DNA from 2 places in the Salinibacterium sp. NYA9b genome. Region 1 is predicted to be linked to the other one. Evidence: predicted binding sites of a transcription regulator. Region 1 holds the regulator's gene; the other holds the start of a gene.
The links. The regulator HrcA, encoded in region 1, represses chaperone genes, less so after heat shock. The targets are predictions, from matches to a motif close to TTNGCACTCGNNNNNNNCGAGTGCNAA.

Region 1 (4,419 bases):
ACGGTATCGCCGACACTCGTGTCACCGAGCTCCTCATCGATATAGAGGTGAGCCACGGCGACCTACAGGAACCGGTCGCGGAGCTTTGCAAACAAGCCCTGCTGGAACTCAGCAAAGTGCGGTTGTTTGCTCTTGCGCACAGCAGCCAGTTGCTTGAACAAGGTCTGCTCCGCACCGCTGAGCTTGGTGGGCGTAACCACCTGGATGCCCAATCGCAAGTCACCGCGACCGCCACCGCGAAGGGCGGTGATTCCACGATCCTTGACCGTGAGCACCTCGCCACTCTGCGTTCCCGGCTTGATGCCAACCTCAACTTCACCGTCAAGCCCGTCAAGCATGACCGTGGTGCCCATGATCGCGTCGATCATCTGCACTTCAACAGTCGCAAGCAGGTCATCGTCTGAACGGCTGAAAATGTCGTGGTGGCGAACCTTGATCTCCAAGAACAGGTCACCGTGCGGGCCACCAGCGGGGCCAACTTCACCTTGACCGGGCATCTGCAAGCGCAGACCGGTCTCGACGCCGGCAGGAATATCCACCGAGATCGTGCGCTGTGCTCGGACACGGCCCTGGCCTGCACACGTAGCGCAGGGATTCACGATGATGTTTCCATAGCCGCGGCACGTACCACAGGGGCTTGACGTCATGACATTGCCAAGAAGACTGCGCACCTGGCGCTGAATCTGGCCGCTGCCTTGACAGATGTCGCAGCGAATCGGCGAGGTTCCGGGAGCCGTGCAGCTGCCCTCGCAGGTCTCGCAAAGTTCAGCAGTGTTGACCTCGATATCGCGCGTGACGCCGAACATCGTGTCCTTGAGGCTGATCTCAATGCGCAGCAGAGCATCCTGGCCACGCTCACGACGCGAACGAGGACCAGCGGTCTGGCCGCCACCGCCGCCACCAAAGAACGTTTCGAAAATGTCGCCGAAACCGAAGTTGGCTCCGCCGAAACCTCCGCCGCTGCCGCCCATATCGTACTGCTGGCGCTGCTGCGGATCACTCAATACGTCGTACGCATGCGTCACCGACTTAAAGCGCTCCGACGCATCCGCGCTCGGATTCACGTCAGGGTGCAGCTCGCGAGCAAGCTTGCGGTATGCCTTCTTGATTTCTTCTGGCGTCGCTTCGCGCGCAACGCCCAGGGCTTCGTAGTGATCTGCCAAAGTTCCGATTGCTCCTTACGAGCTCAGTTTTCTTCCAAAAGTCGTGACAGGTACCGCGCTACCGCGCGAACCGCTGCCATGTTGTTCGAATAATCCATTCGCGTTGGGCCAAGCACGCCCAACCGCGAAACACCGCCGCCGAAGGAGGAATACCCTCCCGTGACGACCGATGTCTCTTCTAGTCCAAATTCTGCGTTCTCTCGCCCGATGCGAGTAGAAACTGATCCATTTGCTACTTCCATCTCCCCAAAGAGGCGCAACAACGTTACTTGCTCTTCTATTGCCTCAAGCACAGGAAAAATGCTGCCCGTAAAGTCTTGCTCGGTTCGCGCAAGGTTTGCTGTGCCCGCCAAAACGAGCTTGTCGGCCCGGTTAGCCAACACTTGCTCCACCAAACTCGACGTCACTTGAGCGACGAACGGACGGCGTTCTACGGGGAAAACTTCGGCAAAGCTCGCCAGCCGCTCAGCGGCGGCCGGCAAGGACTGACCGTTAAGCGCCGAGTTAAGTTTCGCCCTCAATTCGCCCAAGAACACATCGTCAAGGGCCTCAGCCAGATCGATCATTCGCTGTTCTACCCGACCGGAGTCAGTGATGAACACCGTCATGATCCGAGTCGCCGTAAGCGGAACAAGCTCCACGTGGCGCACCCTGGCTGTTGCGAGCGACGGATACTGCACGAGAGCGACACTGTTGGTCAACTGAGACAGCAACCGGACGGACCGCGCAAGCACGTCATCCAGATCGTCGGCTTGGCCAAGGAACGACTCAATTGCCTGGCGCTGCGCACTCGTAAGGGGTCGCAAGTCGGCCAATTGGTCGACAAACATTCGATAACCCTTGTCAGTGGGCACACGCCCCGAAGAGGTGTGTGGCGCCGTAATGAGTTCTTCGTCCTCGAGCAAAACCATGTCGTTGCGAATCGTCGCTGCTGACACCCCAAAGGAATGCCGTTCTACGATCGATTTGGAACCGACAGGCTCGCGCGTAGCAACGTAGTCCTGCACGATGACTCGAAGCACGTCAAGTCCGCGGGCGGAAACCATGCCACCACCCACCTTTCCTGATTGGCACTCAATCCGTTCGACTGCCAATCTTACTCGACACTCCGCGACACACCCGTTGCACCGCGCGTGCCATACCGCTAGCGTGTCTTTGTACTTGAGCGCTACCTTTCTGTGGAAATGCTCAGGTGTGACACCGAGCACTTTGATGAAACCCGGGAAGTTCCCTCGTTCACCTGAAAGGCACGAACACATGACTGACGCAAACCCGCAGCCCGCAGCACCGCAGCCGGCCGCACAATTGACCGCAACCGAAGACAACCAGTGGGCATCGTTCGCTCACTTGGGCGGAATCATCGGCTTCCTTCCCTCACTGATCATCTGGTTGGTCTTCAAAGACCGCGGTGCTTTCACCAACGTTGAAGCCAAAGAAGCGCTGAACTTCCAGATCACCATCGCGATCGCTTACATTATCTCGAACATTTTGGTAGCCGTTTTCATCGGCGCTATCTTGCTCCCGATCGTCTTCGTCGTGTCGGTAATCTTCTCGATCATCGGCTTCACCAAAGCGAAGGACGGCGCAAACTACCGTTACCCCTTCGCACTTCGCCTCATCAAGTAGGGTCTTCTTCGCAGTAATGGCCCTCATCGGCTAGACCGATCGGGTTTCGCCCCGAGAGCTTCGGCTCTCGGGGCTTTCCTATTTCCCAATGCACGCTTTGAGCCAATGCAGGGTTTAATGGAGTCATGTCAGATTCCACACCACCACCCACCTCGCCGTACGCGCCGATCCAACCAATGAGTCCGAGCGACGAGAAGCTCTGGTCGACGCTGATTCACGTCGGCGGAATCTTCTTCAGCTTCATTCCCGCTCTTATCGGGTACCTCGTACTCAAGGACCGCGGACCGTTCGTGCGGGCCCACACCCGCACCGCACTGAACTTCCAGATCACGATGGCGATCGCTTACGCGATCGGTGTCGTCCTCAGCACGATCTTCATCGGCCTCTTCTTGATCATCGGTGTCGGCATCGTAATCATCATTTTCAGCATCATCGCCGCCGTCGCTGCTAACAAGGGCGAGGCCTACAAGTACCCGCTGACCATCGAGTTCATCAAGTAACTCGACGGTGGCGCTCTAACACAGTGTCGCTCTAAACAGGGGCGTCTGCTAGCAATCGTCGTACCACGGCATCCGCAAGCAGGCGCCCCTTAAGCGTGAGGTTGATAGTGCCACCGATAGCGGCTCTGGCCTCCACCAACTCATCCGCGATAAGACCGGCAACCGCCGTGCGGCCTTCTGCATCGAGCGACGCCGTGGTCAGACCGTTGCGAACGCGAGCACGCAAAAGCACATGCTCAAGATACTTACTGGAATCTGCGAGCGTCTCTCGACCCGCCCCCGGTGAGTGACCGGCTGCGATTCGATCGGCATAGGCTGCCGGATGCTTCACATTCCACCATCGCACCCCGCCCACGTGGCTGTGTGCACCCGGGCCAACACCCCACCAGTCGTTGCCCAACCAATAGCCGAGATTGTGGCGGCTCACGTGACTGATCGCCGGGTTCGCATCACGCTTGGCCCAGTTGCTGACCTCGTACCAGTCGTAACCGGCCGCGGCGAGCTTCGCGTCTGCCAGCTCATACATGTCGGCCTGCAGGTCGTCATCAACGGGGGCGACATCACCACGCTTGATCTGGGCGGCTAGCTTCGTGCCCGTTTCGATAATGAGCGCATACGCCGAGATGTGGTCCGGGTTTTGGGCGATCGCGTGATCGAGCGAACGCTCCCAGTCAGCCAGCGACTCCCCCGGCGTGCCATAAATGAGGTCGACACTCACGTCGAGCTCAACGTCGCGCGCCCACTTCACGACGTGAGGAACTTTTTCAGGATCATGAGTGCGCTCGAGAGTAGCAAGCACATGCGGCACCGCGGACTGCATGCCGAAGGATACCCGCGTGAAGCCGGCCTCTTTCAAAGCGAGAAGGTAGTCGCGGTCGACAGAGTCAGGGTTAGCTTCGGTGGTGACTTCGACGTCATCCGTGAAGCCCCAGGTGTCCCGGGCCGCAGCGAGCATCCGCGTGAGATCAGTAACGGGCAAGAGCGTTGGCGTGCCACCCCCAAAGAAAACGGTTGATGCTTTTCGGGGCGCAACGCCCGCATCCGACAGCACCGTGGATGCCTGCCTGATCTCAGCAATCGCCTCGGTGGCATAGTCCGAGCGCTTCGCTCCCCGCAGCTCCTCGCCCGTA
Region 2 (4,419 bases), 660 kb from region 1:
TTCGTGGTCTTGAGCACTTCGAGGCATTCCTCAAAACTCAGACATTTCACACCGCTTTTCGAGACATCGTAAAGCGAACCGGCGATGGCCTCACCCGCATCGTCCCCCGCCACGATTGCAGCGAGCGCCGCCACCATCGTGGCGTCATACGCTTCGGCCCCGTAGCGGTAGGTTGTCAACTTTGAGTTGGTGGCCTTGAGCGTGGCGGTGAAGGTCTTCGACGGCTGAACTCCCTCAATCACCCCGCGAACGCCCTTGAGCGTGCCGTTCTTGAACGCTTGCGAATAGTCGCCCGTGTTCAGCGAGGTGAGCCAGAGCTCCGAACCCTTATATCCGGCCGCGATGATCTTCTCGATGGCGGCCTTCGTTGCCTTCTCAGCTTCATAGGTCGACCCGATCACCACGATGTCGGGTTCTGCCTTCTTCACGCTGGCGGTGATCGTGTCGAACTTCGTCGTTGCACTCGTGAAGACCTCATCCGCGACGAGTTCGGTGTCGTACTCGGCGAGTGCTTCGACGAACGTGTCGTGCAGCGCTACGCCCTCCTCATCGTGGATATAGACAAAAGCGATTCTCTGCGTTGTGTCGCCACCAGCCAATGCCTCCGCTAGTGCGTACCCCTGTTGGTCGTAGGCAGGAATGGTGCGGAAAAAGTACCCGTCGTCAAAAACGTCGTCGAGACTCGACAGCGTCGCGGCAGGAGAAATGAGCGGGATCTTCGCCTCTATCGCCAACGGGATCGCTCGCTGCGCCAGCACCGACGATGACGGGCCGATCACCACGTCGACATCCTTTGACACCAGGGTCTTGAAACCCGATTCCAGCTTCGCGTTCTTGGCCTCGCCCGAATCGACCGCCACAATCTCGACAGGCTCACCGTTCACTCCCCCGGCAGCATTTATTTCTTTCACCGCTGCCGCAACACCCGCTTTTTGCGCTGCAGCCAAGAAGGAGAACGTGCCACTGGTAGGAAAGATCGTTCCAATGCGAAGAACGCCATCGCCCGTCGGCGTCACGACCGGAGCGGGAGTTGCCGTTGGCGTTGATGCCGCAACCGGCGTTGCCGTGGGCGTCGGTGAACTGCACGCTGCGAGAACCACAACGATAGTTGCCGCCACAATCACACGTCGAGTCGTGCGAAACCTCGTCATTGATTTACCTCTCTCGGTGCCCAATCTCGGGCGATCACGCACCTTCAGAGGAATACTACGGTGCGCCCGGAGCTTCAGCGGCTGAACCGAGCCGCGTGCGAGAAGAGTGCCGAAACAGGTCATACGTAAGAATGGCGAGCGCCACCCAGACGATCGCGAAGCCCAACCAGCGCTCTGGCGGCATCGCCTCATGGAAAACAAAGACGCCGACAATGAGTTGAAGGATCGGCGCCAAGTACTGGGCCAAGCCCATATAGGTGAGCGGCAACCGCCGCGCTGCAGCAGCAAACAGAATCAATGGGATCGCGGTGATGGCACCCAAAAAGAGCGTCAAAGTGAGGTGTCCCGGGCCCGCAGTGCCCGCCGCGAGCTGCCCGTTGGCCGCAAGCACGAGCAGAACAACAATCGCAACAGGCGTCAAAAACGCTGTCTCGACGGCGAGGCCGCCCACGGCATCCGCCTTCGGACCCACGTTTTTCTTCACGAGCCCATAGAGACCGAAGCTGAAAGCGAGGCCCAACGCGATCCACGGAAAGCTGCCGTAGCCAATGGCCAAGACGAGAACAGCGAGCGCGCTGATCGCCAGGGCAACCCACTGCAGCGGGCGAAGTCGCTCGCGCAACACGAGCACCCCGAGCAGCACCGTGACAATCGGGTTCGTGAAATAGCCGAGAGCAGCCTCCACAATGTGGCCGTTCAGGCTCGCGTACACGTAAATGAGCCAGTTGACGACGACAAAGGCGCCACCCAAGCCCAACATCCAGAAGGTACGACGATCGCGGACGATCGCCATGACCCGTGCGTATCCCCGCGTGACCACCAAAAGTGCCGCGCAAAACACCAGCGACAGCACGATTCTCCACGCGACAATCTCGATCGCTCCCGACTCTTTGAGCGAGAAAAACACGATCGGCATCGCGCCCCACAGGACGTAGGCAGAAATAGCAAAGCCGAGGCCGCTAGGCGAGACGCGATCAGTCGCCGAAGAAGTGGAGGTCACTACTAAATCCTAGGGTCGGATGCTGCCCATGAAAGCCACCAGGAACGACGAAAGCCCAGAGCCGAGGCCCTGGGCTTTCGAAACGCCTCACCGCGAACGGGAGACGAGAAAGTTAGTTTCGCGTGAGCGAGAGACTACTTAGCGAACGATGACAGCGAGAACGTCGCGAGCCGAAAGTACGAGAAGGTCTTCTCCGTCGTACTTCACCTCGGTTCCGCCGTACTTGGAGTAGATGACCTTGTCACCAACTGCGATGTCGAGCGGCACGCGGTTTCCGTTGTCGTCGATACGACCGGGACCTACAGCGACTACTTCACCCTCTTGGGGCTTCTCTTTCGCAGTGTCAGGAATGACGAGCCCAGACGCGGTGGTCTGTTCTGCATCGACCTGCTTGATAACAATGCGATCTTCGAGCGGCTTAATGGACACCGACACGTTTGACCTCTTTCTAAAGTGCTTGGGCTGGCACACTCCGTACGGGAGTGCCAGATCAACTATACGGCTTGGTTGGCACTCGATCAACGTGAGTGCCAATACGGATGCGGATACGGTTAGAGAATGAATCAGAGCGAATTGCGCGAGCTACTTTCAGCCGAGGGCCTTCGCCTCTTGGACTCGCTGCCGACCTGGCACTCGAGTGACGAAATCGTGCGCACCGTCGCCGAGCTTCGCAAGGCCGGCCACAGCCCCGGCCTAGTTGCCGCCGTGCTGAGCCAATCCAAACTTCGCGCGAAAGCGGCCAGCAAGTTTGGCCCGTTTGCCGACCGGATGCTCTTCACCGAGGCTGGCCTCGAACAAGCAACTCGCCTTTCCGTTGCCGCCCAGCACGCCGGTCGGTTCTCGAAGGCCGGCGTGAAATGGGTGGCCGACCTCGGCTGCGGCATTGGAGCGGATGCGCTCGCCATCGCGGCGCTCGAGATCAACGTCACCGCCGTTGAGCGTGACGAAACCACCGCCGCTATTGCCAGCTTCAACCTCGCGCCGTGGAGCAACGCTCAGGTCGTTCATGGCGATGCCGAAACCGCCGACCTCGCTGGCATCGACGGCGTGTATCTCGATCCTGCTCGCCGCGATGCCCGGGTTCGCCTCACCAACCCCGCCGACTGGACGCCCTCCCTCGATTTTGCGTTCGGTCTTGCCGAGCGCTACCCCACCGGCATCAAACTCGGCCCCGGAATCGACCGCGACCTCATCCCCGACACCGCCGAAGCCCAGTGGATCTCAGTTGGGCGCGAAGTCGTTGAGCTCGGACTCTGGTTTGGGGCTGTCGCCCGCCCCGGCATCCGGCGAGCAGCCCTCGTGATCGGAGACCACGGCACCGCTGAACTCACGGCAGCCGCTGACAGCGAAGACGAACCCGCGGGAGAGCTCGGGCAGTTTCTCTACGAACCCGACGGCGCTGTCATCCGCGCGCGCCTCATCGGGGATCTCGCACGACAACTGAACGGGCGCATGCTCGACACTTCAATCGCCTACTTCAGTGCGGATGCCGCTGTCGCGAGCCCGTTCGCCACCTGCTTCGAGATCGTCGAGGACTTCACTCTCGACAAGCGCTCACTCAAAAAGGAACTGGCGGCGCGCAAGATCGGCACCCTGGAAATCAAAAAGCGCGGGGTCGATATCGACCCCGCGACTTTTAGAACGTCACTCTCGCTCAAGGGCGAGAACAGCGCGACCTTGATTCTGACGCGCGTTGCTGGCAAGCGGCGCGCACTGCTTGCGCAGCGCGTCACGCCAACGCCGGCCTGAGACTAGGCAGCTCGCCGCAACGGGTGAGCGAGAAGCTCAGCGGAGAGTGGCGATTAGAAGCGGTAGTCGTTTCCACCCATGAGCATGAACGGCAGGAAGAATACCGCTGCGACGACGAGCCCAATGATGATGCTCAGCCCGACTCCGACATAACCAGTGATGAGACCGGTCAACCAGAACGGCCGGGCATACTTCTGCTTCTTCTGCGCTAGATGTCCGAGAACTACGGCTGCTGCGGCAGGCAGGAGTCCCATACCGACGAAGGTCAACAAGACACCCACGATTCCGGTAACCATCGAGGCGATCGACAGGCCCTGCGGCGGACCGGCAGGGACTGGCGTATATGGCGCCTGACCGGGGGTGGCGCTGGCTGCATAGCCGGGAATTGGGGTTCCGGTCGGGGCAGAGTAGGGATCATTAGCGGCTGCAGCGGGTGGTGTTACCGCGGGCGAAACAGCGCTCACGGCGTCGCTCGCTGCGGGGGCAGCCGGGGCGGCCTTGGGCGCTGACGATACCGGC

Region 2: a site for HrcA is predicted at 2,659-2,685, ahead of groES (co-chaperone GroES). Genes of this name have one in related genera too.

What each region holds. Positions count from the first base shown of each region.
Region 1 is NZ_OZ333476.1:1,779,422-1,783,840, forward strand. Features, by position in the region: gene ACWFSR_RS08480 (16S rRNA (uracil(1498)-N(3))-methyltransferase) at 1-56, opposite strand, end outside; gene dnaJ (molecular chaperone DnaJ) at 63-1,163, opposite strand; gene hrcA (heat-inducible transcriptional repressor HrcA) at 1,187-2,209, opposite strand; gene ACWFSR_RS08495 (DUF4870 domain-containing protein) at 2,421-2,789, shown strand; gene ACWFSR_RS08500 (DUF4870 domain-containing protein) at 2,915-3,289, shown strand; gene hemW (radical SAM family heme chaperone HemW) at 3,321-4,419, opposite strand, start outside.
Region 2 is NZ_OZ333476.1:2,439,487-2,443,905, forward strand. Features, by position in the region: gene ACWFSR_RS11720 (ABC transporter substrate-binding protein) at 1-1,151, opposite strand, end outside; gene rarD (EamA family transporter RarD) at 1,207-2,151, opposite strand; gene groES (co-chaperone GroES) at 2,290-2,586, opposite strand; gene ACWFSR_RS11735 (class I SAM-dependent methyltransferase) at 2,710-3,900, shown strand; gene ACWFSR_RS11740 (DUF4190 domain-containing protein) at 3,954-4,419, opposite strand, start outside.